DNA from 3 places in the Enterobacter sp. AC1 genome. Region 3 is predicted to be linked to each of the others. Evidence: predicted binding sites of a transcription regulator. Region 3 holds the regulator's gene; each other region holds the start of a gene.
What was found. The regulator LexA, encoded in region 3, represses DNA repair genes until DNA is damaged. The targets are predictions, from matches to a motif close to TNCTGTATGTACATACAGNA.

Region 1: a site for LexA is predicted at 932-951, ahead of dinB (DNA polymerase IV). Genes of this name have one in related genera too.
Region 2: a site for LexA is predicted at 4,877-4,896, ahead of umuD (translesion error-prone DNA polymerase V autoproteolytic subunit). Genes of this name have one in related genera too.

The regions. Positions count from the first base shown of each region.
Region 1 is NZ_JBNDIZ010000002.1:2,875-13,214, reverse strand. Features, by position in the region: gene dinB (DNA polymerase IV) at 1-914, opposite strand, end outside; gene nqrM ((Na+)-NQR maturation NqrM) at 1,022-1,225, opposite strand; gene nqrF (NADH:ubiquinone reductase (Na(+)-transporting) subunit F) at 1,225-2,448, opposite strand; gene nqrE (NADH:ubiquinone reductase (Na(+)-transporting) subunit E) at 2,459-3,055, opposite strand; gene M2433_RS04920 (NADH:ubiquinone reductase (Na(+)-transporting) subunit D) at 3,062-3,700, opposite strand; gene M2433_RS04915 (Na(+)-translocating NADH-quinone reductase subunit C) at 3,693-4,487, opposite strand; gene M2433_RS04910 (NADH:ubiquinone reductase (Na(+)-transporting) subunit B) at 4,480-5,715, opposite strand; gene M2433_RS04905 (Na(+)-translocating NADH-quinone reductase subunit A) at 5,719-7,062, opposite strand; gene dpaA (peptidoglycan meso-diaminopimelic acid protein amidase) at 7,361-8,101, shown strand; gene M2433_RS04895 (class II glutamine amidotransferase) at 8,072-8,839, opposite strand; gene lpcA (D-sedoheptulose 7-phosphate isomerase) at 8,885-9,463, opposite strand; gene fadE (acyl-CoA dehydrogenase FadE) at 9,703-10,340, shown strand, end outside.
Region 2 is NZ_JBNDIZ010000001.1:833,728-844,067, forward strand. Features, by position in the region: gene M2433_RS03925 (NAD(P)H-dependent flavin oxidoreductase) at 1-184, shown strand, start outside; gene M2433_RS03930 (hypothetical protein) at 251-697, opposite strand; gene M2433_RS03935 (SDR family oxidoreductase) at 772-1,827, opposite strand; gene M2433_RS03940 (LysR family transcriptional regulator) at 1,925-2,812, shown strand; gene M2433_RS03945 (hypothetical protein) at 2,896-3,165, shown strand; gene umuC (translesion error-prone DNA polymerase V subunit UmuC) at 3,178-4,440, opposite strand; gene umuD (translesion error-prone DNA polymerase V autoproteolytic subunit) at 4,424-4,858, opposite strand; gene M2433_RS03960 (hypothetical protein) at 5,203-5,403, shown strand; gene M2433_RS03965 (aldo/keto reductase family oxidoreductase) at 5,440-6,306, opposite strand; gene tcp (methyl-accepting chemotaxis citrate transducer) at 6,450-8,111, shown strand; gene smrA (DNA endonuclease SmrA) at 8,139-8,702, opposite strand; gene M2433_RS03980 (LysR family transcriptional regulator) at 9,059-9,970, opposite strand; gene M2433_RS03985 (M20 family metallo-hydrolase) at 10,146-10,340, shown strand, end outside.
Region 3 is NZ_JBNDIZ010000010.1:66,899-77,238, reverse strand. Features, by position in the region: gene M2433_RS21430 (pirin family protein) at 1-428, shown strand, start outside; gene gntR (gluconate operon transcriptional repressor GntR) at 530-1,525, shown strand; gene gntK (gluconokinase) at 1,652-2,179, shown strand; gene gntU (gluconate transporter) at 2,183-3,523, shown strand; gene plsB (glycerol-3-phosphate 1-O-acyltransferase PlsB) at 3,642-6,062, opposite strand; gene M2433_RS21405 (diacylglycerol kinase) at 6,217-6,585, shown strand; gene lexA (transcriptional repressor LexA) at 6,694-7,302, shown strand; gene dinF (MATE family efflux transporter DinF) at 7,366-8,703, shown strand; gene M2433_RS21390 (CsbD family protein) at 8,824-9,033, shown strand; gene zur (zinc uptake transcriptional repressor Zur) at 9,081-9,593, opposite strand; gene M2433_RS21380 (cupin domain-containing protein) at 9,709-10,197, shown strand.

The DNA of each region.
Region 1 (10,340 bases), on a different contig from region 3:
CAGACGTGTTCCTGCGTGGTCTGCTGGAAGTCGTTAAATTTTAGCTTGATGCCCTGACGGGCGATGAGCAGGTCCGGCTTCACCTTGCTTAAGCGTCGCTCCAGCTCCGGATAAAGCTGTTCCGTGATGATGATTTCGCATTCCGACCAGTCATGAATATCTTCAATGAGGGTGCGCTCAACGCCAACGGATTTCCGTAAGCGTTCGCTGTTCACATCGCGATCGTCAATCCCCTGGCTGCGCTCCCACAGCACGCGACCAAATTTCCCAAAGCGCTTGAGCAGCATGGCGAGATCGCTTCGCTGCACATCTTCGCAGGTGCGTAATCCCATGCTTTCCAGCTTAGCGGCGGAGACTTTCCCCACGCCGGGGATTTTGCCGAGCGGCAGCGTTTTTAAAAATGCAGGTACCTCTTCCGGCGTGATGACGTACTGGCCGTTGGGCTTATTCAAATCGGAGGCAATTTTGGCGAGGAATTTAACGGGTGCCACGCCCGCCGATGCGGTTAGATTCAGCTCGTTGAAAATCGTCTGGCGGATCTCCTGAGCTATTAGCGTGGCGGAGCCGTGACAATGCACGCTGTCGGTGACATCCAGATAGGCTTCGTCAAGCGACAGCGGCTCAATCAGAGAGGTATAGCGGGAGAAGATTTCGCGAATATGAACCGAGGCTTCCTTATAGGCGTCAAACCGGCCTGGCAGGAGCGTGAGATGAGGGCAAAGCTTTAAGGCCATCGCCGTCGGCATGGCGCTTCGCACGCCAAATTTGCGCGCAGGGTAATTTGCGGTGCTGATGACCCCCCGCTGCACGCGGCTGCCGCCAATGGCGATGGGAATATCCCGCAGCGCCGGGTTGTCACGCATCTCCACTGCGGCAAAAAAGCAGTCCATATCAACATGGATAATTTTGCGCATAGTAAGCCCTCACTCATCACTGGATAAGTATACAGTAAATAAATGAGGATTGAGAAGCGGATCTAAGAACGCCGGGTGGCGGCTTTACCTTACCCGGCCTACAAAACTTAAATAATGCGCTGCTGTTCGCGGGCCATCCGTTTTTTCCGCGCATCGCAGGGTTCCGGGCAGTCGCACACCTTCTCCATCCCTATGGAAGAGATGCCGCCGCAGCTGCCCTGAAGGCTTTTCCGCTTAACGATCCAGCCTAACGACATGCCGAAGATGACAAGCACAAAAACCGCAAAGGTTGCCAGAAACGTCAGCATCATCAGCCTCCAAAGTCATCAAGCATGATGTTCTCATCTTCCACGCCAAGATCTTTCAGCATCTTAATCACGGCGGCGTTCATCATCGGTGGCCCACACATATAGAACTCGCAGTCCTCGGGTGCCGGGTGCTGTTTGAGGTAGTGTTCATACAGCACGTTGTGAATGAACCCCGTGTATCCCGTCCAGTTATCTTCCGGCTGCGGATCGGAGAGCGCCACGTGGAAGGTAAAGTTCGGGTTTTCGCGCGCCAGCTGTTCGAATTCATCATCATAGAACATCTCGCGCAGCGAGCGCGCCCCGTACCAGAAGCTGATCTTACGCTGGCTACCGAGCCGCTTCAGCTGGTCAAAGATGTGCGAGCGCATCGGGGCCATACCGGCACCGCCGCCGATAAACACCATTTCAGCCTCGGTATCTTTGGCAAAGAACTCGCCGAACGGACCGGAGATCGTCACTTTGTCACCAGGCTTGAGGGACCAGATGTACGAAGACATCACGCCCGGCGGCGCGTCCGGCACGTTCGGTGGCGGCGTGGCGATACGCACGTTGAGCATGATAATGCCCTTCTCTTCCGGATAGTTGGCCATCGAGTAGGCGCGCAGCGTCGGCTCTTTCACCTGCGACACAAAGCGGAAAAGATTGAATTTGTCCCAGTCGGCGCGGTACTCCTGCGGAACGTCAAAATCCGCATACGCCACGGTATGCTCCGGGCACTCAATCTGAATGTATCCCCCGGCGCGGAACGGGACATCTTCCCCTTCCGGCACCCGCAGCTTCAGCTCCTTAATAAAAGTGGCTTTGTTATCATTAGAGATAACCTCGCACTCCCATTTTTTGACGCCGAAGATCTCTTCCGGCAGCTCAATCTTCATGTTCTGTCGCACCGCGACCTGGCAGGCGAGACGGCAGCCCTCTTTTGCCTCACGTTTTGTGATATGCGCCAGCTCGGTTGGCAGAATATCGCCACCGCCCTCTTTCACCCTCACGCGGCATTGCCCGCAGGAGCCGCCGCCGCCGCAGGCTGAGGAGACAAAAATGCCGTTACCGGAGAGCGTGTTGAGCAGCTTATCCCCCGCCGGCGTGCGGATCTGATGCTGCGGCTCGTCGTTAATATCAATCACCACGTCGCCGGAATTTACCAGCTTCGCGCGCGCCGCCAGAATGAGCCCTGACAGCACCAGAACAATCAGCGTGAACATCACCACGCCAAGAATTATTTCCATCTTTAAGCCCTTATAGCTGCACGCCGGAGAAGGACATAAAGCCCAGCGCCATCAACCCGGTGGTGATAAAGGTGATCCCTAAGCCACGCAGGCCCGCGGGCACGTTGGCATATTTCATTTTTTCGCGGATCCCCGCCATGGTGACAATCGCCAGCATCCAGCCAATACCGGAACCGAAGCCATAAACGACGGATTCACTGAAGTTGTAATCACGCTGAACCATAAACGAGACGCCGCCGAAGATGGCGCAGTTCACCGCGATAAGCGGCAGGAAGATCCCCAGCGCGTTGTAAAGCGACGGGAAATACCGATCCAGGATCATCTCAAGGATTTGGACCAGCGCCGCGATTACCCCGATAAAGGTGATGAAGTTCAGGAAGCTGAGATCAACGCCTTCCACCAGCGCGCCGTCCCGCAGCACAAAGTTGTACACCAGATTGTTAATGGGCACGGAGAGCCCGAGCACGACCGTCACCGCCACGCCCAGTCCAAAGGCCGTCGACACTTTTTTGGAAACCGCAAGGAACGTACACATGCCCAGGAAAAACGCGAGCGCCATGTTTTCAACAAACACCGCGCGCACAAACAAACTCAGGTAATGAGCCATCGTCGGTTACTCCTTTTCCTGCTGTTCTGGTTTCAACGTACGAATCAGCCAGATCAACAAACCGATAATGAAAAATGCGCTAGGGGCCAGCAGGAACAGGCCGTTTGGCAGATACCAGCCGCCGTTCTGCACCGTGTCCAGCACCGTGATGCCAAACAGCTTGCCGCTGCCAATGAGCTCTCGCAGGAACCCAACGGTCAGCAGGATCACGCCGTAGCCGAGGCCGTTGCCGATACCGTCCATAAAGCTCGCCAGCGGCGGCATTTTCATGGCGTAGGCTTCCGCACGCCCCATGACGATACAGTTGGTGATGATAAGCCCGACAAATACCGAAAGCTGTTTCGAGGTTTCATAGGCGAAGGCGCGCAGCAGCTGATCGACCACGATCACCAGCGAGGCGATGATCGCCATCTGCACGATGATCCTCACGCTGTTGGGAATGTGGTGGCGGATCATTGAGATAAACATGCTGGAAAATGCGGTTACCAGCGTTACCGCCAGCGTCATCACGACCGCCGTTTCCAGCTTGGTCGTCACCGCCAGGGCTGAACAGACGCCCAGCACCTGCAGCGTAATCGGGTTATTGGCCAGCAGTGGGCCAATGAGCACCTTTTTGACTTCTTTCAGTTCACCGGTATCAGCCATTGTTCAGCGCTCCTTCACGTACGTTTTTCAGGAAAGGACCAAAGCCCAGCTCGCCCATCCAGAAATCAAAGCTGTGCTGCACGCCTTTTGATGTGAGCGTGGCGCCGGAAAGCCCGTCGACGGCGTAGTCGTCTCCGGGACGTCCCGCCCCTTTCATCACCTTCAGCGCGGGCAGGCCGCTATCGTCGAGCACTTTTTTGCCGACAAACTGTGCCCGCCAGTTAGGGTTCTCAACTTCGCCACCCAGCCCCGGGGTTTCGCCCTGATCGTAATACGTAATACCTTTTACGGTGCGACCATCCGTATCAAGGGCCACAAAGGCGTACATCATCGACCACAGGCCGTTGCCGTAAATCGGCAGCACCATTTCCTGAACGCGTTTTTGCTCGTCGCGCACCAGGTAAATTTCGGCGAGATTGCTGCGGCGCTTAATCCCGGCGGGATCTTGCGATGCCTCCAGCGTCAGACTCATCTGCGGATCTTTCAGCGCCAGCGCCTGGTTGAATTTTGCCGGGTCTTTATCCAGCAGCTGGCCGGTTTTTAAATCTACCAGACGCGCCGAAATACGTTCGGAAAAGACGGCCGAAACGTCGTCTGCGCTCATGCCTTCCTGCATCAGCCCGGCCACGGCCAGAATGTTGCGCTGTTTATCCAGCGCGCGTTGCTTCTGCTGCAGGGGTTTTAACCCCACGGCAGAACCGGCCACGATAATCGAACAGACCAGACAGAGCACCAGCACCACCAGCAGCGTTTTGCTGATGCTGTCGTTATTTTTAACTTCAGCCACGCGCCTTCCTCCGCTTAATGTTGGCCCGCACCACCAGGTAATCGAAGAGTGGCGCAAACAGATTGGCAAACAGAATGGCCAGCATCATCCCCTCCGGATAGGCCGGGTTGACCACGCGGATCATGACGCACATCGCGCCAATGAGCACGCCATAGCTCCATTTACCTTTATCCGTAAACGAGGCGGAGACAGGGTCGGTCGCCATGAACATCATGCCGAACGCGAAGCCACCCAGCACCAGATGCCAGTACCACGGCATGGAGAACATCGGGTTGGTGGTCGAACCGATAACGTTGAACAGGGTGGCGGTCAGCACCATACCGATCATCACGCCTGCAACAATCCGCCAGGAGGCCACGCGACCGAAAAGAATGATTGCGCCGCCCAGCAAAATCATCAGCGTAGAGACTTCCCCGATGGAGCCCGGAATGTTGCCAATAAAGGCATCGAACCAGGTGACAGGCTGTCCTGTCGCGTTGTTCACCAGCGCTTCACCGCCGCGTGCTGCCCACTGCGAAAGCGGCGTGGCGCCGGAAAAACCGTCTGCCGCCGTCCACACCAGGTCGCCTGAGATTTGTGCCGGATAGGCAAAGAACAGAAACGCACGCCCCGCCAGCGCCGGGTTAAGGAAGTTCCGCCCGGTTCCGCCGAAGATCTCTTTGGCAATCACCACGCCGAAACTGATGCCCAGCGCTGCCTGCCAGAGCGGCAGCGTTGGGGGAACAATCAGGGCAAAGAGAATGGAGGTCACGAAGAAGCCTTCGTTGATCTCATGTTTACGGATGATGGCAAACAGCACTTCCCAGAAGCCGCCCACGATAAAGACCGTGATGTAAATCGGCAGGAAGAAAACCGCGCCCAGCGTCATCATGCTCATCCAGCCCGCGTCTGCCGAGAAGCTCACCCCTAACGACTGGGCCAGACGATAGTGCCAGTCAGACTGAAGCACCTGCGCCAGCTGCTGTGCATCGTACATGTGGTGCAGCGCCGGAATGGTCTGCAGGCCAACGTTGTACATCCCCCAGAACATCGCCGGGAAGACCGCAAACCACACCAGGATCATCATCCGCTTGAGGTCGATGGCGTCACGAACGTGCGCCGCTCCTTTCGTCACCAGCCCCGGCGTGTAGAAAATGGTCGCCGTGGCTTCATACAGCGGGTAGTACTTTTTGAGCTTCCCTTCGGTAAAGTGCGGCTCGATCTTTTCAAAGAGGTGTTTTAAGCCCATCGGTTATCCTTCCTGCTCAATGCGGGTTAACACCTCGCGCAATACGGGTCCGTATTCGTATTTACCCGGACACACATAGGTACAGAGCGCCAGGTCTTCTTCATCCAGCTCCAGGCAGCCCAGCGCCTGCGCGCTGTCGGTATCGCCGGCGAGGAGATCGCGCAACAGCATGGTCGGCAGAATATCCAGCGGCATGACGCGCTCGTAGTTGCCAATTGGAACCATGGCGCGCTCTCCACCGTGCGTAGTGGTCGAGAAGTTAAACAGCCGGTTACGCAGGAAGTGACCCAGCGTGGTCCGGGTGACGGAATATTTCTCCGCGCCGGGCAGCACCCAGCCGAACAGCTCTTTCTCGCGGCCTTCCTGCACAATGCTGACCTGCAAATGGAAACGTCCCAGATAGGCGTGCGCATCAACAGCATGGCGGCCGCTGAGCACCGAACCAGAGATGAGGCGGTTTTCGCCCTCTTTTACCTCACCCACCAGCAGTTCATTGATGTCCGCGCCCAGCAGCGTCTTCACCAGACGCGGGCGGCTCGCCTGAGGCCCGGCGATGGCGATGGTCCGCTCAGCGCACAGCTCACCGGTGGTGAAAAGCTTACCGATGGCAATAACGTCCTGATAGTTAAGGTGCCAGACCTGTTTCGTCAGGCTTACCGGCTCAAGGAAGTGGATGTGCGTCCCGACCAGCCCCGCCGGATGCGGGCCCGCAAACTCGTTAAACGTGACCTGCCCCTGCGGATGCCCGCCGAGCTTGCCGCCGCCGGCCTGACAAACGTGAACTTTCCCCGACGTGAGGCGGGTTAAAAGGGTCAGCCCGGCATCAAAGGCTTTGCGCTGCGCCAGGATAACCGGCTGCGGGTCCACGCTAAGCGGGTTGGTGTCCATTGCCGTAACGAAAATCGCGGCCGGTTCCGTACCGGGAACAGTGGATTTACTGAAGGGACGCGTACGAAGCGCGGTCCATAAACCGGACGCCAGAAGTTGAGCCTGAACAGCGTCACGGCTCAGCGACGCGAGGTCTGCCGCGTCGTAATGGGCGAATTCACGCTGTTCATCGCCTTCAATGCGGATAACCACCGACTGCAGAACGCGCCGTTCGCCGCGGTTGATCGCCACAACGATGCCGCTCGCGGGTGCAGTGAACAGGACGCCGGGATTTTTTTTGTCCTCAAAGAGCGCCTGCCCTTTAATAACGCGCTCGCCTTCCTGTACCAGCATTGACGGCCGCATTCCCAGGTAGTCGTCGCCCAGGATGGCGACATGACGGACACTAACGCCTGTCGAAACGTGCTGATCGGGCACGCCTGCAATCGGCAGATCAAGTCCTTTTTTGATTTTAAACATGTGGTTAGCAGGTTTCCATGAACAACAATCCAGTGGGCGCGAAGTGTAACATTTTCCCCTTCCCGCGGGCAGGGAATCCGCCGTCGCGCGCGCCAAATTGCGAGCTAATACGCAAAGTTCCTGGAGCCATGGCGATTTTGATGGTTTATAACGTAAAACTAATTTGTAAACTCACCGCCCGGCTCTTGCGAAAATCTCTGGCGGTGCTAATGTGAGCGCTCCTAACAGAATAATCTGATTTCGGGTCTCTTTTGCCGTCCTGGCAAGTTGGTCATGGTTTTATCAAGGAACTAGTAGTATGCGTAAAATCGCATTGTTCATTGCGATGCTTCTGATTCCGTGCATGTCGTTTGCCGGACTGCTCAGCAGTAATAGCTCAACGACGCCGGTCAGCAAAGAATATAAACAGCAGTTAATGGGATCGCCGGTTTATATTCAGATCTTCAAGGAAGAGCGCACTCTCGATCTGTTTGTAAAAATGGGTGAGACTTATCAGCTGCTTGATAGCTACAAGATTTGTAACTACTCCGGCGGGCTGGGGCCAAAACAGCGTCAGGGCGATTTCAAAAGTCCGGAAGGGTTTTACAACGTTCAGCGTAGCCAGCTCAAGCCCGACAGCCGCTTCTACAAAGCCATTAACATCGGCTTCCCGAATGCCTATGACCGTGCACACGGTTATGAAGGTAAATACCTGATGATCCACGGTGCCTGCGTGTCTGTCGGCTGTTATGCGATGACCGACTCCGGCATTGATGAGATTTTCCAGTTCGTGACCGGCGCACTGGTCTTTGGACAGCCTAACGTTCAGGTCAGCATCTACCCGTTCCGCATGACGGACGCCAACATGACGCGTCACAAGTACTCATACTACGCGGATTTCTGGAAACAGCTTAAGCCGGGTTACGACTACTTTGAGCAGACCCACAAGCCGCCTGTGGTCTCTATCGTAGATGGCCGTTACGTGGTCAGCAAACCGCTGAGCCACGAAGTCGTCCATCCACAGCTGGCGTCAAATTACACGGTCCCCGAGACAAAATAGCACCCACTCGCCTGGCATAATTTTTTGCCAGGTTTCGTTGCCCGTCAGCGGCTGCGTTGCAATGACAGTGACCACATCGTTCGGTGTGGTCTCCTTCTGAAAGTCTATCTCCACATCCTGATCGAGTAGCGTCGCAACGCCAAACGGCGCACGGCGGGTGATCCAGAACAGATTCGTCGAGCAGAACGCCATCACGTAGCGCCCGTCAGAGAGCAGCATGTTGAACACGCCTTTTTCGCGTAGCTCCGACGCAAGCGTGGCGATGTATTTAAACACGGCGGCCATGTTGCCCGGCGTGCGGGGATAGCGCTCCGTCAGCTTGTGCAGAAGCCAGCAGAAGGCTTTTTCACTGTCGGTTTCGCCAACCGGGCGGAAATTGCCCGTCTCCAGCGACTTATAGCCCGTGAGTTGCCCATTGTGCGCGTAGGTCCAGTTACGGCCCCACAGCTCGCGGGTAAACGGATGGGTATTTTCCAGCGCGACTTCGCCACGGTTTGCCTGCCGAATGTGGGCAATCACCGATCGCGACTTGATAGGATAGTCCTGCACCAGTTTAGCAATCGGTGAGTTAAAGCTGGGCTGTGGATCTTTGAACGTGCGACACCCTTTGCCTTCGTAGAAGGTAATGCCCCAGCCGTCTTTATGCGGCCCGGTTCCTCCACCGCGCTGCACCAGCCCGGTGAAACTAAAGCAGATATCGGTTGGCACATTGGCGCTCATCCCGAGCAGTTCGCACATACGTCACCTCCACAACAGCGGGGGCAAAGTGCCCCCAGCGAAGTCTTACTTAACCATCTCTTTTTCGATCAGCTGGATCAGGATGTGGATCACTTTGATGTGAATTTCCTGAATGCGGTCAGCATAACCGAAGTGCGGAACACGGATTTCAACATCCGCGCTACCATCCATCTTACCGCCATCTTTGCCCGTCAGGGTGATGACTTTCATCCCTTTTTCACGCGCGGCAGCGATCGCTTTGATCACGTTTCCGGAGTTGCCGGAGGTAGAGATCCCCAGCAGCACATCACCTTCACGACCAACCGCTTCAACGTAGCGGGAGAAGATGTAGTCGTAACCAAAGTCGTTGCCCACGCAGGAGATGTGGCTCACGTCGGAAATCGCAATCGCCGGGTAGCCCGGACGGTTTTCGCGATAGCGACCGGTCAGCTCTTCTGCAAAGTGCATCGCGTCACAGTGTGAACCGCCGTTGCCGCAGGAAAGCACTTTGCCACCGGCTTTGAAGCTGTCGGCCAGCAGGACCGCTGCGCGCTGAATAGCGTGAATATTGGCATCATCTTTCAGAAAGTTAGCCAGCGTTTCCGCCGCTTCGTTCAGTTCGTTACGAATAAGATCCTGGTACATGAGGATAATCCTTCAGTATTGATGAAATAACACAGTGGAGTGTACCGGATAGCGTCAAAAGCGAGAAGCTAAAGCCATGCGAATCGTCCGGCGTTTTGCTTTTTCGTGCCGGCGAAAACGCGAACAATGTGAACCAGGTTGTAATTATTTTGTAAACACATTGCTAAAGGAAATAACATCAACTACAACCATATCATCACAAGTGGTCAGACCTCCTACAAGCAAGGGAGCTTTTCTTTATGATGATTTTGAGCATTCTCGCAACCGTTGTACTGCTCGGTGTGCTGTTCTATCACCGCGTAAGTTTATTCCTGAGCAGCCTGATTCTTCTGGCCTGGACGGCTGCGCTTGGCGTCGCAGGCCTCTGGAATATCTGGCTTTTAGTCCCTCTTGCCATCATTCTTCTGCCGTTTAACCTGGCCCCGATGCGTAAGTCGATGATCTCCGCGCCGGTGTTTAAAGGCTTCCGCAAGGTGATGCCGCCAATGTCACGCACTGAGAAAGAAGCGATTGATGCGGGCACCACCTGGTGGGAAGGCGATCTGTTCCAGGGCAATCCTGACTGGAAAAAGCTGCACAACTATCCGCAGCCGCGTCTGACCGCTGAAGAGCAGGCCTTTATTGACGGCCCGGTGGAAGAAGCGTGCCGCATGGCAAACGACTTTGCCATCACCCATGAAATGGCCGATCTGCCGCCAGAGCTGTGGGCATATCTGAAAGAACATCGCTTCTTCGCGATGATCATCAAGAAAGAGTACGGCGGTCTGGAGTTCTCCGCCTACGCTCAGGCTCGCGTCCTGCAAAAGCTGGCGGGCGTTTCCGGGATCCTGGCGATTACCGTTGGCGTGCCTAACTCCTTAGGCCCGGGCGAACTGCT
Region 2 (10,340 bases), on a different contig from region 3:
GATGGATAAAGCTGGCGCAAGCAACGACGCGCTGGGCAAGGCGATGGGAGGATTGCGGGGCCTGCGCCTGGGCATGCTGGAAGATAACACCGATGAGGGCTATATCGCGCTCGGCACGGGAATTGGGAATATTCACGGCGTGAAAAGCGTGGCTGAGGTGGTTAATGCGTTAACGGTTGAGTAAACCCTTAACCCTGATGCTCCGGACGCTGCCCTCGGGCGGCGTCCGTAAACCGTCTGCGGTTGTTTTTCACACATTGAGGATTAAACGTTCTTTAACGACAGCGTCAGGATTGGCTCTTTTTACCGCTGCCAGAAAAGCCGTGAAGTTATGATTCCAGAGGGTAAGATTGTTATAAAACTGCACCTGCTTTTCATTAGCACCGTCACGGTAAATAACAATCCAGACCCGTCTGCTATTTATCTCGGTATTCCCCGGCCCGACCTTAATGATATTAGCCAGCGCAATTTTACGGGTGGCGTTGTTTTTAACTTCATATAAAACCTGGTCATCATAAAACCAGGTTTTACCTGCATTCCCGCCAAATATCGAGGGGTTGGCAGATATCTTTTTCATCCCGTTGCGGTCGGTAATGATGCGTTTTGCCTGGCGAATGCGCCTGACAAAAAATCCTGACAGGATGAAAAGCGCAATCAGGGGCAGCGCGACTGATATTATTTTTAGACTCTCGTGCATATCCCTGCCCCCCATCGATTATTCTCAACGCGTGAGTATAACGCGCCGCTCGTTGATGACAACAACCCTCACGGTCAGGGAATAATCCGCGCAGCTCTCAGCTGCGCGAACAGGCTGAAGAACATCTCATCGGTCGCCTGCATTCGCGCGAAGCCCGACCGCCGGAGCTTGCTCCCGTCACCGAACATGTCGTAATCCCAGCTAAAGACGAAATCGGCAAAATGCCCGTCGCTCAGCTGCAGAATATCCGCTTCCACCAGCCGCTCCCCGGCAAGCTCGCGCCATACGCCGCGATAGTCCGTAAACAGATGATGAAATGACAGCCTCACCGGCGGCGCAGTGTCCAGCTCAAACCAGCGTGCGATGCGTGGCCACAGCTCGCTCCAGCGCCAGATATCGCCATTGTTCACGTTGAACGCCTGATTCTGTGCCGCGGGTGACGCGGCGGCCCACAGCGTTGCTTCGGCCAGCAGCCCGGCGTCAGTATGATCGACGATGCTGTGCCAGGCCTGTTCCGAACCGGGAAAACGCAGCGGTAATCCCTGAGCCTTACACAGTGAGGCGTACAGGGCGATGCTCAGAGCAAGGTTCATGGTATTGCCCGGCACCGGGCTTCCCACCACGCCCGGCCTGATGGCGTTCCAGTGCCAGCGTTTCCCCCGCTGAAACTGGCTGAGCCACGTGAGCTGCGCGGCGTTAAATTCGGCCCCCGGTACGCCGGGATCGCTCTCCCGCGCCGGAGTTTTAAACGGCCCCAGATGCGCGCCATAGACTTTGTACCCCTGCATCAGGCTTACCGTCTGCAACGGTGCCGTTGTTTCAAGCGTGCTGACCAGATTACGCAGCATGGTGACGTTTGGCTCAACCATATCCGTCCAGTTCGCCGCGTTCGCCCAGGCGCTGTAAAAGAGATGGGTGATGCCGTTCAGGGAGCGCAGCGCCCGGGCGCTGTCCTGCGCGTCCAGCAAATCGACGTTCACCATCGCAATGCCGTCCGGATGGGTTACCGCGCGGCGGCTGAGGCCGATGACCTCCCACTGATGATGGAGGAGCGCGTTGACAAGCTGTCTGCCGACAATGCCGCTGGCCCCCGCGACCAGAGCGACGTTGTGTTGCTGCCTTTTATCCATGGTATTTCTCCTGAATGGGTGACAGACGCAGTGTCATATATTATTTTTTTAGCGGATATCCCTTTCATCCGATGGCACTTATCAGAAAAATCATTAAATGAATAATAAGCTCAACGCCATTTCCACGTTTCTCTGCGTTGCCGAAGCGGGTTCCTTTTCGGCAGCCGCCCGCCAGAGCGGGATGAAGCAGTCCGCCGTTAGCCAGCAGATCGCCGCCCTTGAGCAGGAGCTCGGCGTGGTGTTGCTGCATCGTACAACGCGCACAATGAAGCTGACCGAGCAGGGAGAACGTTACCGCCGCGACATGCAGCTGCTGCTGGACGCCATGCGGGAAGCGGAAAGGCGGCTGAATCCCGTTGACCACAAATTTCAGGGAAGCGTGCATATCCAGCTGCCAAGCGGGCTGGGCCAGATCGTTTTGCCCCATCTACTGGCGCTGCAACGCCTGCATCCAGAACTGCATCTGATGATTTCCCTTGATGACCGCATTGCCGATCTGGTGACGGAGGGCGTGGATGTCGCAATACGGCTGAGCAGCGAGCCCCCGCAGGCGCATGCGGCTCGCGTGCTGGCGCGTATTGAAACCGCGCTGTTTGCCGCCCCCGGCTTTCCGGCGGTGCACGACGTCAGCGAGCTCGCTACGCTGCCGCACGTGCGATTTAGCGGCATCCCGCCGGATGCTCCGCTGAGGCTGATTGCTGCTGAGGAAACGCTTGAGGTGAAGGTGAATACCGTTTTCCGGGCCAATACCAGCGACGCGCTGCTGCAGGCGCTGGAGGCAGGCATTGGGATCGGCGGCATGCAGCGACCTCTTGCGGCCCGCGCGCTGCAGGCCGGCACGCTGGTGCCGGTTTTGCCCGGCTGGCGGTTACCCGATCGCGTTCTTTATGCCGTCTACCCTGACGCCCGCTTTATTCCGCACCGCGTCCGAAGCGTCGTGGGCGTGATTGAGCAATTACTGCCTGAAATCATAAAGAAAAGCTGAACGCTGCCGCCGCAAATTACGTGCATTTTTTAACCGCAAGGAATAGAGTGTTTTCACCGACTTCTTCTCTGTCTGGAGCACGTATGCCGGATTACCGTTTTTTCCAAAAAGGCCCAAACCTTGTTGCGATCGAGAGCGCAAACCTCGACGCGGCCGCTCAGCTCATCGCTCAGGGGTTTGAAAAACAATTTGAGGAGATCGGCGCCGCGGATGAAAAAGAGGCGCTTACCCGCCTTGCGGATATCCGTAAAAATAATGAAATCGATCGCCATAACTTCCTGGCCGGTGCAGGCCAAATGCCGTGGATCGGCGTGCTGACGGCTGCGGCAACCTGGCTGACGCAAAAGAAATAGCGCTACGATTATCTACCTCGCCACCGGCAAATCGGCGTATCGCGTCGTATAGGCCGGTGACAGCATCTCACGCTTCATCGCCCAGGACTTCTCAATACCCTGCCCGGCAAACCATATCTTCCCTTTACCGGAATGATTTACGCTGTCGATTATCTCCATCAGCGCCGCGCTGTTGGCGCGCAGTCGATTATCGTCAAACAAATTAAGCTGGGCGACGCCGCTACTGAAAAAGTCTGCCAGCATTACCCCGGCCTTCATATAGCGATACCCGTCGAGCCATATCCGCCCCAGCGCCTCCGTAGCGGCACGGATGATATCCCGCGAGTCATTGGTGGGCGTCATCAGGGTGACGGAGGCCTGATTGCCGTAATAAATTTCGTTGTCCGCATGCGGGCTGGTACGCACAAACACGCTGATAAAACGGCAATATTGATGCTCGCCGCGCAGTTTTTCTGCTGCCCGCTCCGCGTAGGCGCAAATCGCCTGATGCATCTCTTCATATTGGGTAATGCGGTGTCCAAACGAACGGCTACAGATAATTTGCTGCTTCGTGGGGGTGAACTCTTCCAGGTCAAGACAGGGCTCGCCGCGAAGCTCGCGCGCCGTGCGTTCCAGCACCACGTTAAAATGTTTGCGAATGACCCAGGAGGACGCTTCCGCCAGATCCAGCGCCGTGGTAATCCCCATCGCATTAAGCTTTTTCGTGATGCGCCGCCCTACGCCCCACACCTCCTCTACCGGAACCTTTGCCAGCAGCTTACGCTGCCGCTCGCGACCCGACAGATCGACCACGCCGCCGGTGCTGGCCCACTTTTTTGCCGCATAGTTGGCCAGCTTCGCCAGCGTTTTTGTCGGAGCAATACCGACGCCAACGGTTAAGCCCGTATTTTTAAAGACCTGCGTGCGCATCTGGTGACCAAACGCTTCCAGCGACATGCAGTGACTGACCCCTGACACGTTCACGAACGCCTCGTCAATCGAGTAAATCTCTATTGCCGGGGCGAGATCGGTCAGCGTCTGCATCACCCGACTGCTGAGATCGGCATACAGCGCATAGTTCGAGCTAAAGACGTAAACCCGCGACGGATAGCCTTTCTCTTTGAACTTAAAATACGGCTCACCCATTTTTATGCCGAACTGCCTTGCCTCCCGCGACAGGGAAATAATGCACCCGTCGTTATTGGAAACCACCACGATGGGCTTCCCCTCCAGATCGGGGCGGAACACCTTCTCGCAGGAGGCATAGAAGCTGTTTACATCAACCAGCGCGAACATGTTTATGCGTTTTGAGGGTGTGGGTGACGACACCGAAGATTTGCAGCTCCTCTTCGGACTGAAAGGTAATCGGCTGATAGCGGACATTATGTGGCAGAAGTCTCAGCACCGGACGGGTCTGCAGCTCTTTCACCGTAAACTCACCGGCGACCGACGCGACGACGATATCCCCATGTTCGGCATTTAACGAACGGTCAACCACCAGCAGATCGCCGTCGCCGATCCCCGCCCCAACCATTGAATCTCCGCTCACCTTGATAAAATAGGTCGCACTGGGGTGCCTCACTGCCAGCCGGTTAAGATCGAGACGATCTTCCACATAATCCTGCGCCGGGCTGGGGAAACCACAGGCAACTCGCTCTAAAAATAAAGGTAATTCAATATATTGGTTTGGATGATAAGAAAAGAGAGTGTCCATAATGTCTTTCTCGCCAGATACTGTATATAGATACAGTATTACGGATTATGGCCAGGGATCAAGGTCATTTCCGGAGGCGAACCCAAACGCGTTGAAGTTTGAGCGGTTTTAATTTAGCAGCGTCCTCTGCCCGGAACGCGTCTCATGGTTCTTCCCGGTTAGCGTTAACAGGACCTGTCAAACAAGTAATGCATAAGTCTTAAATTAATGACTTATTTATTACTTTTTAAAATAAGAAAATAGCAAAACAAAATCACTATTGAATCACTGATGGTTGACTTTAAAGTCAGATAGAAGCATATTTTAGAACACGAATTAACAAGACTTATTGGAGACCGTTTCCTATGCCAGCCCGTGATTATCCAGACAAGCGCGTTGCACGCGGTATGGCGAAGGAGGCCGATCTCAGGATGTTGAGCGCCCGCATCGATCCCGACCTGATGGAGTACATCAGAATCACCGCCTTTGAGACGCGCAAGAGCAAGCAGGAGATCGTGGCGGAAGCGTTAGCGCTTCACAGACACAAAAGTCAGACAGGATCATAAGCACGCAAAGCCCTTCGGGCCTTGCGTATGTCACGATCAGTCCTTCAGCGAATTCAGCGTTTCCAGGGCTTCAGGCGGTAAACGCAGCTCGCCCGCCGCAAGGTTTTGCCGCAGATGCGCCACGGAAGAGGTCCCCGGGATCAGCAGGATATTCGGGGAGCGTTGCAGCAGCCATGCCAGCGCAACCTGCATTGCCGTTGCGCCCAGCGCGTCGGCGACAGCTTGCAACCCGGAAGACTGCAGCGGCGTAAAGCCCCCCAGCGGGAAGAATGGCACATAAGCAATCCCCTGCTGCGCCAGCAGATCCACCAGCGCGTCGTCACCCCGGTTCACGATGTTGTACATGTTCTGCACGCACACCACCGGCACCATCTTTTGCGCTTCCGCAACCTGGGTAGCCGTGACGTTGCTCAGGCCAATATGCCGCACCAGCCCCTGCTGCTGTAATTCTGCCAGGGCAGAAAGCGGTTCAGCAATCGACCCTTCCGCCGGCCCGTGCGCGCTAAACATGATCCGCAGATTCACCACGTCCAGCGCGTCAAGCTGCAGATTACGCAGGTTGTCATGCACCGCCTGCGTCAGTTCCTGCGCGGAGAATGCCGGTAGCCAGGCGCCTTTGTTATCGCGACGGGCACCGATTTTGGTGACGAGCGTCAGATCGTCCCGGTAAGGATGAAGCGCCTCGCGGATCAATTGGTTAGTCACGTGAGGGCCATAAAAATCACTGGTATCGATGTGGTTCACCCCCGCCGCCACGGCTTCGCGTAACACATCCAGCGCGGCCTGCTTATCCTTCGGAGGCCCGAAGACGCCCGGCCCCGCCAGCTGCATCGCGCCATAGCCCAGTCGTTTAACCGTCCGCGTTCCGAGCGCGTACGTCCCGCTTTTATCAATGCTGCTCATGCTGACCTTCCTCATAAAAATGATCCGGATTTACAACGGGTTCCTTAAAGGACCCCGTAGTTAAGCGCAAGTTAATTAAAGTTTAAATTCTCTACGACGATAGTAATGAAGTACCCCTGCATTTTCCCTAACGGACGACCGCTATGCTGAAAAATCTGCACGTGATTACCGGTATTATCTTTGCCTTCACCATATTCTGTCTGTTGCAAGTTGTCACGGGAGGGTTGTTCTACTCTGCCGTCAGTAACGATCGCCACAACTTCCAGAACTCCGGCGTACTCAATGCCCAGCAGGAGAGCCTGAGCGACAGCGTGAACACGCTGGTGAAAACGCGCGTCACCGTGACCCGCGTGGCGATCCGCTACCTGAAAAACCAGCGCGATCCGGCTTCCCTTGCGGCGATCAATAAATTGCTTGGCACCGCAGCCGACTCGCTGGCAAAAGCCGAAGCCTATAACAAAGAGTGGCAGAAGCTGCCGCAGGTTAAGGGCCAGGAGGCGACCTTGACCAACGACATGCAGAAGTCCTGGAACCAGATGCACGAAGTGATGCGTTTGTCGATTGAGTATCTGCGCGCCGACAACTATCAGGCCTATGGCGATCTGGACGCGCAGCAGGCGCAGGACGACATGGAAGCGGTCTATAACCGCTGGCGCGCCGAAAACAACACCCTGCTGAAGGCAGCAACCGAAGAGAACCAGAGCAGCTTCACGCAGATGCAGTGGACCCTGGCGGCTATTCTGCTGGCCGTTATCGCGGTGCTGGTGGTCATCTGGCAGGGTTTACAACACCTGCTGTTGAAACCACTCCACACCATTATGAACCATATTCGCGCCATTGCAGGGGGAGACCTGACGCAGGATATCGCGCTTTCCGGCCGTAATGAGATGGGTCAGCTGGCCGCCGGCCTGCATGAGATGCAGCAGTCGCTGGTGACCACCGTCAGCGCCGTACGCGGAAGCACCGATTCCATCTACACCGGCGCAGGCGAAATTGCCGCAGGGAGCAACGATCTTTCCGCCCGCACCGAGCAGCAGGCGGCCTCGCTCGAAGAGACCGCCGCGAGTATGGAAGAGCTGACGGCGACGGTTAAGCAGAACTCCGATAACGCCCGTCAGGCTACGCTGCTGGCGAAAAATGCCTCTGAAACGGCCGCGCGCGGCGGTCAGGTGGTGGATAACGTGGTTCGTACCATGACCGAAATTGCCGACAGTTCGCAGCAAATTGCGCACATTACCGGCGTGATTGACAGCATCGCGTTCCAGACGAACATCCTGGCGCTTAACGCGGCGGTAGAAGCCGCACGCGCCGGGGAACAGGGTCGTGGCTTTGCGGTGGTCGCGGGCGAAGTCCGTACGCTGGCGAGCCGCAGCGCGCAGGCGGCGAAAGAGATCAAAGGGCTTATCGAGAACTCCGTCAGCCGGGTGAATACCGGCTCTGAGCAGGTTAGCGAGGCCGGCACCACCATGAAGGAGATTGTCGCCGCCGTGACCCGCGTGACCGATATTATGGGTGAGATTTCATCGGCCTCTGACGAGCAGAGCCGGGGGATTGAGCAGGTGAGCCTGGCCGTTTCGCAGATGGACAGCGTGACCCAGCAAAACGCCGCGCTGGTGCAGGAGTCCGCCACGGCGGCGGCGGCGCTGGAAGATCAGTCCGAACAGCTGCGCCAGGCCGTAGCCGCGTTTCGCCTGAACGGAAAAGAAAAAGCGGTAGCTCCACGCCCGGCCAATGTGAAAACGCCACAGCTGTTGCGCCCGGCAACGACAACCGCCTCTACCGACAGCAACTGGGAAACCTTCTGAGTCACCGGCGGGCGAGGAAATCGCCCGCTAGCGGCTGCGCTTGGCGTGCCGCTCCCAGTTCTCCTGTTTCGCTTCATCGGATTTGCGCAGCGAGACATAGCATGCCCCGCTGCCGCCGTGATGCGGCAGCGCCACGCAAAAAGCCTGCACTTCCTCGAACTCGGTTAACCAGCGCGCCAGATAGCTGCGCACCACGTTCGGATGTGAGTTCTGCTCGCGCCCTTTCCCGTGAATGATAATCAGGTTGCGTAACCCGTCACGCCCGGCCTGGCGAATAAACGAAAACAGCATCTGGCGGCAGCGTTCCGCGGGCTGGCGTAAGAGGTTTAAGCTCGCCTGGCGGGCGTATTTACCCGAGCGCAGCTTATCGATAACGCCCTGCTGTACCCCTTCGCGCCGGAACGCCAGCGGCTCTTCAAGGGGCAGAACGTCAAGAAAGTCCAGCGTCAGGAAGTTATCCAGCTGTTCATTATCCACCTCTTCGCGCGCCCGGGTATTGCGGCTGGGCTGCCAGTGGATATCCGCGCAGCGCTTCAGGGGCTGGACATCTTCCATGGCGTCAAGAAAAAAGGATTTGTCGTCAGGGTTCATGGGCATCCTCCGGCTACAGCTGAGGACGGTACTATACCTGCGCCTGAGGCAGGCCTCAATCACCGCTGTACGCCGTCGCGCGCCATAAATATTAACCCGATGAATATATATAGTATTTATAAAATGGACTTAAACATGACTTAACTAAAATTTCAGCAAAGGTAAAATAAGTGATTTGTGTTAAATTTTCGTAAAATCAAATACTCAACCCCCTTCCCTTTTTCGGGAAAGGTGTTATACCTAAATAAACCTGCTTCATGGAAATAATACTCAGGATTGGCGAAAGGACGCACTGCTGTGTGTACTGGAGGATCTGTCTGATGTCGGGCAGATCCTGTTTTTTTATGTTCTCATTTTCATGCTACGACTATTTTTCTTGCTTCCCTTCTGAATTGCGTAATTAAAGATTCAGCAAGAGGCGTCTGACGTGAATCACGGCGCTGAATTAAATAATATGCCGCTTTTGGAAGCGATTCGACCACAGGCAGCATGACCAGCCGGTGCGCCAGCAGCGGGTCGCAGCCCAGCTCCTGCGGTAAAATGCTTAAAAAATCGCTTTGCGCGACCAGGCTAATACAGGAGGAGAACGTTTCGCAGACAACGCCGATTCGCGGTATTTGCGAGCGATGATTAAATACCTCTTCCAGCTGCTTATAATAACTTCCCCGCGGCGTTGGCATTGTCCAGTTATAATGCAGCAGTTCATTAATAGTGGTTGCTCCCGTCGCCGGATGCCCTTCCCGGCAAAATACCGCAAACGGCTTTTCGAAGAGCTTTTCAAACGTAAACTCGTGGTCGTAAGGCCCCTGATAATAGGTGTTGATGGTGAAATCCAGCTCTCCCTGGCGTAATTCATTGATCATCGACACCAGCTGCCCTTCCATAATCCTCACCTTAACCTGCGGATGTTGCGCGTGAAAGCGGGTGATCACGGCGGGCATCAGGCTGCGTGAAACGCTGGCCCCCATCCCGATATTGATCTGCCCGGCCAGCTCGCCCTGCCGCTGACGGATATCATCCTGCGCCGCGCGCAGCTCTTCCAGAATCAACCTTGCACGCTGGTAAAAGCCCTCACCGCATTCGGTCAGCGCGACGCCCTTACTCCTGCGCACGAAAAGCTGCGCCGCCATGCCTTCCTCCAGCTCTTTGATGGATTTGGTCAGCGCCGGCTGCGAAAGATTCAGCGTCCTGCTGGCACCGCGAATGCTGCCCTGACGCGCGACTTCAACAAACGCCCGGATTTGATGAAATTTAATCTGAAATGACATAGCCCGACCGATAACCGTTGTTTATCAGAGTAAAGAAACTGTCATCTACTTTAATGGAAAGGGATGTGCGAGGGTAATTCCTGAACGGTTAAAACTGTGAAAAATCGGTTAGTGATAAGTAAAAACTATCACAGCGTGAAGCAGTTCACATATTTTAATGATGACGGGAACAGATATGCACACACTGGCGCACTACATCCAGACCTTAACGCCGCAGCTGAGCGCATGGCGGCGCGATTTTCACCATTTTGCGGAATCCGGCTGGGTAGAGTTTCGTACCGCGGCGAAAGTCGCGGAAATCCTGGGCTCGCTGGGTTACGCGCTGGCGATGGGCCGCGACGTCGTGGATGCCGAAAGCCGGATGGGGTTG
Region 3 (10,340 bases):
TCCAGATTATGAGCGCGGGTACCGGGGTGCGTCACTCCGAGTACAACCCGAGCAAAACGGAAAAACTGCACCTGTATCAAATCTGGATCATTCCAGAAGAAACCGGCATCACGCCACGCTACGAGCAGCGCCGCTTCGACGCGAAACAGGGCAAACAGCTGGTACTGTCCCCGGACGCGCGTGAAGGCTCCCTGAAAGTGCATCAGGATATGGAGCTGTACCGCTGGGCGCTGGCGAAAGATGAACAGTCTGTGCATCAGATTGCCGCTAACCGCCGCGTCTGGATCCAGGTGGTGAAAGGTGAAGTGTCCATCAACGGCACCAAAGCGACAACCGCCGATGGACTGGCAATCTGGGACGAGCAGGCGCTCTCCGTGCATGCGGACAGCGAAAGTGAAATTCTGCTGTTTGACCTGCCGCCGGTGTAATAAATCATAAATAAATGCCCATCCTTCCCTATGACAGGGGAAGGATGGGCTTTGTCCGTGATAAACTGAGAAAATCTCTCACTTCAAGATTTCTCAGGACGATGAAAAAGAAACGCCCCGTACTTCAGGATGTCGCCGATCGCGTCGGTGTGACCAAAATGACGGTCAGCCGTTTTTTACGTAACCCGGAACAGGTTTCCGTGGCGTTGCGTGGCAAGATTGCCGCTGCCCTTGATGAACTGGGTTATATCCCCAACCGTGCACCCGATATTCTCTCCAATGCGACCAGCCGCGCGGTGGGCGTCCTTCTGCCGTCCTTAACCAACCAGGTGTTCGCTGAAGTCCTGCGCGGCATTGAAAGCGTCACCGATGCTTTTGGTTACCAGACCATGCTCGCCCACTACGGTTACAAGCCGGAACTGGAAGAAGAACGTCTGGAATCCATGCTTTCCTGGAACATTGACGGCCTGATTTTAACCGAACGTACCCACACTGCCCGCACGCTCAAAATGATTGAAGTCGCCGGCATTCCGGTGGTGGAACTGATGGACAGTCAGTCGCCGTGCCTCGACATCGCCGTGGGCTTTGATAACTTCGAAGCGGCGCGTCAGATGACGGCGGCAATTATCGCCCGCGGGCATCGTCATATTGCCTATCTGGGTGCGCGACTTGATGAACGTACTATCATCAAACAGAAGGGATACGAGCAGGCGATGCTCGACGCGAACTTAACCCCGTACAGCGTGATGGTGGAGCAGTCCTCTTCCTATACGTCGGGTATTGAGCTGATGCGTCAGGCGCGACGTGAGTATCCGCAACTGGACGGTATTTTCTGTACCAACGATGACCTTGCGGTCGGCGCGGCGTTTGAGTGTCAGCGTCTGGGGCTGAAGATCCCTGATGATATGGCGATCGCCGGTTTCCACGGCCACGACATCGGCCAGGTGATGGAGCCGCGTCTGGCGAGCGTCCTGACCCCGCGTGAACGTATGGGCCGCATTGGCGCAGAACGCCTGCTGGCGCGCATTCGTGGCGAGACGGTTACCCCAAAAATGTTAGATTTAGGTTTCACCTTGTCACCGGGTGGATCTATTTGAACTGACAAATTTGAAGTAGCTCACACTTATTCACTTCGCGCACGTTTGGATATTGCTTCTCTTTTGCCCCGGCAGGACAATGTTACCGATAACTGTTACCCGTAACAATTGACTGAGGGACACCCTTTGAGCACGACTAATCACGATCACCACGTCTACGTCCTGATGGGCGTTTCCGGTAGCGGGAAATCAGCCGTAGCCAGCGAAGTGGCGCATCAACTCCAGGCTGCATTTCTGGATGGTGACTTCCTCCATCCGCGCAGCAATATCATGAAAATGGCCTCCGGCGAGCCGCTGAACGACGACGACCGCAAACCGTGGTTGCAGGCGCTGAATGACGCCGCGTTCGCCATGCAGCGCACCAACAAAGTTTCCCTGATCGTCTGCTCCGCGCTGAAAAAAACCTACCGCGATCTGCTGCGTGACGGCAACCCGAACCTCTCTTTCATCTACCTGAAAGGGGACTTCGAGGTGATTGAAAGCCGCCTGAAGGCGCGTAAGGGTCACTTCTTCAAAACTCAAATGCTGGTGACGCAGTTCGAAGCGCTGCAGGAGCCGGGTGAAGACGAGAAAGACGTCTTAGTGGTTGATATCGATCAGTCACTGGAAGGTGTTGTTGCCAGCACCATCGAGGTCATTAATAAAAGGCAGTAAGTTTTGAGTACATTAACGCTAGTTTTGACAGCAGTGGGTTCCGTATTGCTGCTGCTGTTTTTGGTGATGAAGGCGCGTATGCACGCCTTTGTTGCTTTGATGGTGGTTTCTATTGGTGCTGGTCTCTTTTCCGGTATGCCGCTCGACAAGATTGCCGCGACGATGGAAAAAGGGATGGGCGGCACGCTGGGCTTCCTGGCGATTGTGGTCGCGCTTGGCGCGATGTTTGGCAAGATTTTGCACGAGACGGGCGCGGTCGACCAGATTGCCGTCAAAATGCTGAAATCCTTTGGCCACAGCCGCGCGCACTACGCGATAGGCCTGGCGGGTCTGATTTGCGCGCTGCCGCTGTTCTTCGAAGTCGCCGTGGTGCTGCTGATTAGCGTGGCGTTCTCCATGGCTCGCCACACCGGCACTAACCTCGTGAAGCTGGTTATTCCGCTGTTTGCGGGCGTGGCGGCGGCCGCAGCGTTTCTGCTGCCTGGACCCGCGCCGATGCTGCTCGCCTCGCAGATGCACGCTGACTTTGGCTGGATGATTCTGATTGGCCTGTGTGCGGCGATCCCGGGGATGATTATTGCCGGCCCGCTGTGGGGCAACTTCATCAGCCGTTACGTTGAGCTGCACATTCCTGACGACATCACCGAGCCGCACCTGGGCGAAGGCAAAATGCCGTCCTTCGGCTTCAGCCTGTCGCTGATTCTGCTGCCGCTGGTTCTCGTGGGTCTGAAAACCATCGCCGCGCGCTTTGTGCCGGTAGGGTCTTCCGCCTACGAGTGGTTCGAGTTTATCGGCCATCCATTTACGGCGATCCTGGTGGCCTGTCTGGTGGCGATTTACGGCCTGGCGATGCGTCAGGGGATGCCGAAAGACCGGGTGATGGAGATCTGTGGTGCTGCGCTGCAGCCTGCAGGTATTATCCTGCTGGTGATCGGTGCAGGCGGCGTGTTCAAGCAGGTGCTGGTGGATTCTGGCGTAGGCCCGGCTCTGGGTGAAGCGCTGACCGGAATGGGCCTGCCGATTGCGGTAACCTGCTTTGTGCTGGCTGCGGCGGTGCGCATCATTCAGGGTTCCGCAACCGTGGCGTGTTTAACCGCCGTCGGTCTGGTGATGCCGGTAATTGAACAGCTGAACTACTCCGGTGCGCAGATGGCCGCGCTGTCTATCTGTATCGCGGGCGGTTCGATTGTGGTCTCCCACGTTAACGACGCAGGCTTCTGGCTGTTCGGTAAGTTCACCGGTGCCACCGAAGCACAGACCCTGAAAACCTGGACGCTGATGGAAACCATCCTCGGCACGACGGGTGCGGTTGTCGGGATGATTGCCTTTACGCTGCTGAGCTAAATGCGGTGATTTAGTAAGGCCGAAAAATAAGGCCCGGTAGCGCTAGCGCTTACCGGGCCTTTTTATTATGCAGAACACCAGGCCGGGAAAGGTGAAACCACCACCCGGCTTTTTCACATCACTCGCCCTGCGTGGCGCTCTCAATCGTCAAACGCACGTCCGAGGTGATCAGCTCTGCCAGCATCTGGTACACCTTCAGGGTCTCTTCCGGCTCGGCGTCGCCCGTATCGCTGATATAGCCTTCGTCACGCAGCGTCAGCACCAGGGAACTGAAGACCGCTTTGTCGAAGAATTCAGGGGCATTAATGCCGTGCAGAACGGACAAGCGCTGTGCCAGCGTCCGGCTCTCTTTTTCCAGCGTACCGCGGTTGATAGACGGGTTCGCACTCAGCAGCCAGAAGGTAATGGCGTAGCGCTGCAGCGTTTCGCGCGCACCGGCCGCCAGCAGCTGAAGGGTACGGGAGCGTGACGGATTAATATGCAGCTCGTCATTCGTGACGGTGATCAGCCCCTGACGACGCAGTTCTTCCGTCAGTTTGTCCAGCTCGCCCGCCAGCTCATCTTTGCTCCAGCGCAGGAACAGCTCCGCTTTCAGCATCGGGTAGAGCGTATCAACGTGACGTAACAGCTCCTGACGCGAGATGCGGCGATGCTGGGTGATGATGGCCGCCATGAGCGACGGCAGCATCAGCATATGGGTGATGTTGTTGCGGTAGTACGTCATCAGCACTGCCTGCTCGCGCGGCAGAATGATGATGTCGCCGATCGTGTCTTTTTCGACTTCAAACTTGTTCATCTGCAGCGCGTGATCGATAAGCTCACTGGCGGTTGCAGAAGGCACGGTTGAATCAACCGAATACGGCACGTTGCGCATCATATCCAGATAGCAATCCAGCTGTTCCGTCAGCTGCTCACGGGTCAGCGAGCGCTGGCGCGAAGCCAGAAGCGCCGTACAGCACAGGTTCATGGCGTTAGCCGCCCCGGCGTTGTTAATGCGCACCATCAGCTCGGACGCAATGCCGTTAACCGTTGGCGTCAGCCAGGCCGGACGGATCGCTTCGATAGGATCGATGGACTCGCGCCACTCCGGAACGTGATGGTTCAGATACGTCATTAGCGGCATCGGCTCGCCAAAGTTCACGTAGCCCTGGCCCAGGTTGCGTAGCTTGCTCAGGCCGCGCAGCATCTGCGGCAGGCTCTCTTTCTCTTTGGTCGCGCCGCGCAGCTCTTTGGCGTAAGTGCCCACCTCCATCACGTGCTCATAACCAATGTAGATTGGCACCAGCGTGATGGGACGGGTTCCCCCGCGCAGCATGGCCTGAATGGTCATCGACAGCGTGCCGGTCTTAGGATCGAGCAGACGTCCGGTACGGGAACGACCGCCCTCCACGAAGTACTCCACGGAATAGCCGCGGCTGAACAGCTCGCCCAGATACTCGCGGAACACGGTGGAGTAGAGCTTGTTGCCCTTGAAGGTACGCCGGATAAAGAAGGCGCCCAGGCGGCGGAAAATCGGGCCTGCTGGCCAGAAATTCAGGTTGATGCCGGCAGCGATGTGCGGCGGTACCAGCCCCTGGTGATAGAGGACATAAGAAAGGAGCAGGTAGTCCATGTGGCTGCGGTGGCAGGGAACATAGACAATTTCATGGCCATCGTGCGCCAGCTGGCGTACGCGCTCGGCGTTATGAACGTTGATGCCCTGATAGAGGCGGTTCCAGGTAAAGCCGAGAATACGATCGGAAAGGCGGATCATCTCGTAAGAGAAGTTCGCTGCAATCTCTTCCATCAGCGCAATGGCGTTCTGCTGGGCTTTCTCATGCGAAATTTTTTTGCTGCGCGCTTCGTCTTCAACGGCGCGGGCAATCGCTTTAGAGGCCAGCAGCTTGTTGAACAAATCCTGACGCGCCGGGAGGCGTGGCCCTACGGCAGCCAGGCGCTGACGGGCGAAGTGCATACGCGCCACGCGCGCCAGTTTTTGCGCGATGATCTTGTCGGTGCCGTGCTCGTCCGCCATTCGGCGCAGCGAAACGGAAGGCGAGAAGCGCACAAAGCTGTCGCGTCCCAGCCAGGAGACCGCGAAGAACTTCTGGATGCCGTTAAGCATGCGCAGCGGTGGATTCTCTTCACCTTTTTCACGGCCCGGACGGCGACCAAACATCACCGACACCGGCACCATCTGCACATCCAGATCAGGATTGCTGCGGTGCAGGTCGAGATAGTCATGGAACAGCTTGATGGACTCTTCTTTTGGCGTGTAATAGGTAAACACGCGAGGTCCACCGTGAATGAACACGTAACGCGGCAGCAGGGTGCCGTCAACTTCCAGCGGTTCAAGCGGGTCAGGTAGGTCATGCGCCAGACACTGGGCGCGAAGCGTCAGTAAGTCTGCCTTCGAGTTATAAGGCAAAACGTACATAATAGGACGCGACGTATCGAGCCCCAATTCCAGCGCGGGTTCCGCTGGGATAGACTTGCTTTTTACCAGGATGCTTAATGGTAAATTAAGTAATTTGTAGTAAATTCGTGGCCAGCCGGACATAAACGATGTAAAGCCTCTGGTTAATAATGCAATTGCGGCGCAAGGATAACAGAAAGCGCGCAAAATTTCTGTTGTTACCCGTCATACTTCAAGCGGCAGCGAAACGCGCTACAGCTATAGTTACTGACGCTATTTCCAATAAAAGGTTCTTTTAATGGCCAATAATACCACTGGGTTAACTCGAATCATCAAAGCCGCCGGCTATTCCTGGAAAGGTTTCCGCGCCGCGTGGATCAATGAAGCCGCTTTTCGACAGGAGGGCGTCGCCGCTATCATCGCGGTGATTATCGCCTGTTTCCTTGATGTTGATGCAATAACACGCGTTCTTCTGATCGGCTCCGTGCTTCTGGTGATGATAGTGGAAATTCTTAATAGCGCTATTGAAGCTGTTGTTGACCGTATCGGATCTGATTTCCACGAACTCTCTGGCCGGGCAAAAGACATGGGCTCTGCTGCCGTGTTGCTGTCAATTATTACTGCCGTTATCACCTGGGTCACGCTGCTTTGGTCACATTTCCGATGAGCCTCGAGGAATAATTAAGTCCCTGGTTTTTTGTGCAGTTTTTGGTTCCAAAATCGCCTTTGACTGTATATACTCACAGCATAACTGTATATACACCCAGGGGGCGGAATGAAAGCGTTAACGACCAGGCAGCAAGAGGTGTTTGATCTCATCCGGGATCATATCGGCCAGACGGGTATGCCACCCACGCGTGCGGAAATCGCGCAGCGTCTGGGCTTCCGTTCGCCGAATGCTGCCGAAGAACACCTGAAAGCCCTGGCACGTAAGGGCGTGATTGAGATTGTTTCGGGCGCGTCACGTGGTATCCGCCTGCTGGTGGAAGAAGAGACGGGCATTCCGCTGGTGGGGCGCGTTGCTGCTGGTGAGCCTTTACTGGCACAGCAGCATATTGAAGGCCACTATCAGGTCGATCCAGCCATGTTCAAACCGAGCGCTGATTTCCTGCTGCGCGTAAGCGGTATGTCGATGAAAGACATCGGTATTCTTGACGGCGATCTGCTTGCGGTTCACAAAACGCAGGATGTGCGCAACGGCCAGGTCGTGGTCGCACGCATTGATGACGAAGTGACCGTTAAGCGCCTTAAAAAGCAGGGTAATACCGTCCAGCTTCTGCCTGAAAACAACGAGTTCTCCCCGATTGTGGTGGATCTCCGTGAACATAACTTCTCTATCGAAGGATTGGCGGTTGGGGTTATTCGCAACGGTGAATGGCTTTAATCTCCTCCTGGCAGGCTACGGCTCCGCTGTAGCCTGATTCATTTCCTGCTCCCGGTATTTTTCATGTCACTGCTGACGGCATCCGATAAGGCATTGTGGCGTCTTGCTCTGCCGATGATTTTCTCCAATATCACCGTGCCCTTGCTGGGTCTGGTCGATACTGCCGTTATTGGTCATCTTGATTCGCCTGTTTATCTTGGCGGCGTGGCGATTGGCGCGACGGCTACCAGCTTCCTGTTTATGCTGCTGCTCTTTTTGCGCATGAGTACCACCGGACTGACCGCACAGGCTTATGGCGCAAAAGATCCGCTGCGTCTGGCTCGCGCGCTGGTGCAGCCGCTGATACTTGCGCTTGGCGCAGGGGCGCTAATCGTTTTACTGCGCGCTCCCCTGATTGAGCTTGCGCTCAATATCGTTGGCGGCAGCGAAGCGGTACTGGAGCAGGCGCGACGTTTCCTTGAAATCCGCTGGCTCAGCGCGCCCGCCTCGCTGGCTAACCTGGTTCTGCTGGGGTGGCTCCTGGGCGTACAGTACGCCCGTGCACCGGTGATTTTGCTGGTGGTGGGTAACCTTCTCAACATTGTGCTGGACGTCTGGCTGGTGATGGGTCTGCATATGAACGTGCAGGGTGCGGCACTGGCAACCGCGATTGCAGAATACGGAACCTTTATTATTGGTTTGTGGATGGTCTGGCGCGTTCTGGCGATGCGCGGGATCTCCCTTACGCTGCTTAAAACTGCCTGGCGCGGGAATATCCGGAAGCTGCTGGCGCTCAACCGTGACATCATGCTCCGCTCGCTGCTTCTCCAGCTCTGTTTCGGCGCGCTGACGGTTTTCGGAGCCCGGCTGGGACCCGAAATCGTCGCCGTCAACGCGGTATTGATGACGCTTCTGACCTTTACCGCCTACGCGCTGGACGGTTTTGCCTATGCGGTTGAAGCGCATTCGGGGCAGGCGTACGGCGCGCGCGAAAGCGGACAGCTGCAGGATGTCTGGCGAGCAGCCTGCCGTCAGTCGGGACTGGTCGCGCTGGCGTTTGGTCTGGTTTACGCCTGTTTAGGCGAGCAGATCGTGTCGTTACTCACCTCTCTTTCTTCACTGCGCGAGCTGGCGAGCCATTACCTTATCTGGCAGGTGATTTTACCGGTGGTCGGCGTCTGGTGTTATCTCCTGGACGGCATGTTTATTGGTGCTACGCGCGGAGCCGAAATGCGTAACAGCATGGCTGTCGCGGCGGCAGGGTTTGGCGTGACGCTGCTGACGCTACCGTGGCTTGGTAACCACGGTTTATGGCTGGCCCTTGCCGTTTTCCTCTCGCTGCGGGGGCTATCGCTGGCTTTTATCTGGCGGCGCCACTGGCGGAACAATACCTGGTTTCCCTCGCGTCACGATATATCGTGACGGTTAAAGATTCCGAATATGAAAACAACAGCCGAATCCTTAACTACAATAATTATCACGTCCAGCAGAAAAGAACGTAACGGACGTTACGACCCGACGCTTAACTAAGAGGACACGATGATGAATAAAGACGAAATCGGCGGCAACTGGAAGCAGTTCAAAGGTAAAGCGAAAGAACAGTGGGGTAAGCTGACTGATGATGATATGACCGTCATTGAAGGTAAGCGCGATCAGCTTGTCGGTAAAATTCAGGAACGTTACGGCTACGCGAAAGATCAGGCGGAAAACGAAGTCAAAGACTGGGAAACCCGTAACGACTACCGCTGGTAACGCTGAAAAAACCACGAGGCGGCTCTAAGCCGCCTTTTCTTTTGTCGCTAACGCGGCTTTTTCTTCACGAGAATAGAGTGGTCGTGCTGGCACGCGTCCTGGTGACGACAGGCTTCCACCTCCACGCACGCTGAACACAGCCCGTGCGCTTCAATCACGTTATGACGCAGGGCAAAGCCCATTTTAGCGGCCAGCGAATGCATAATGTCTTCCACGCCTTCCGCGCCTTCTTCTTTCACCACCCCACAGCGGTCACAGATAAACATCGCCGATGTATGCGTTGGCTGATCGAACAGATGGCATAGCACATAGCTGTTTGTGGACTCCACCTTATGCACGAATCCTTGCTCCAGCAGGAAATCCAGCGCGCGGTAGACCGTCGGCGGTTTCGCCTGCGGCTCGCTTTCGCGGAGCAGGTCGAGCAGATCGTAGGCGCTGATGGCACCCTGCTGCAGGCTCATCAGACGTAATACTTCAAGGCGCTGCGGAGTCAGGCGCACATTGCGTTGCGCGCACAGCTTTTCGGCCTGCGCTAACAGCTCTTTTGTGGACTTATCCATGTAGCACCCCGGATGTTATAGGACGGAAAACCCTCACTTTATCATGTTCTGGTAAAAACACCGAGATCCGCCAGTCTGTGCTATACCTGACCCATCGCAAACCGGGAAATCAACAATGAAAAGACCTGACTGTATTCGGCACTGGCGCGACGTTGAAGGCGCGGATGATTCGACCTATCCAGACAGCGACGAGCTGTTTTCTATCGGCGCGCCGCTGGCCCGCAAGCTTGGCCTCGGACGCATTGGCATCCATCATGAGCGTTTGCCGCCGGGACGCAGAACATCCTATCCCCATGCGGAAAGCGACGAAGAAGAGTTCATTTACGTGCTCGAAGGCTATCCTGAAGCCTGGATTAATGGCTACTTATGGAAACTTGAACCGGGCGACAGCGTGGGGTTCCCCGCCGGAACCGGTATCTGCCATACCTTTATCAACAACACGGACGAAGAGGTTCGGCTATTGGTTGTAGGCGAGGCCAATAAGAAGCATAACCGCATCTACTACCCGCTCAACCCCGTGTATGCCGCCACGCGGGAAGATCGCTGGGTCGACCATCCTCCACAGTTTTTTGGACCGCACGATGGAAAACCTGGGAAAAAATAATTTCCTCTTCTATAAATATTGAGGGCCGTCACAAAATATAACAGGCCGTAAGGGAGTTTTACTTAGGGAAAGAAATAGCGGGTCTTTTACTCCTTATTCACAGCAATAGTTCGTTCCTGTTTGGGTGATAACAGACAGGGGTT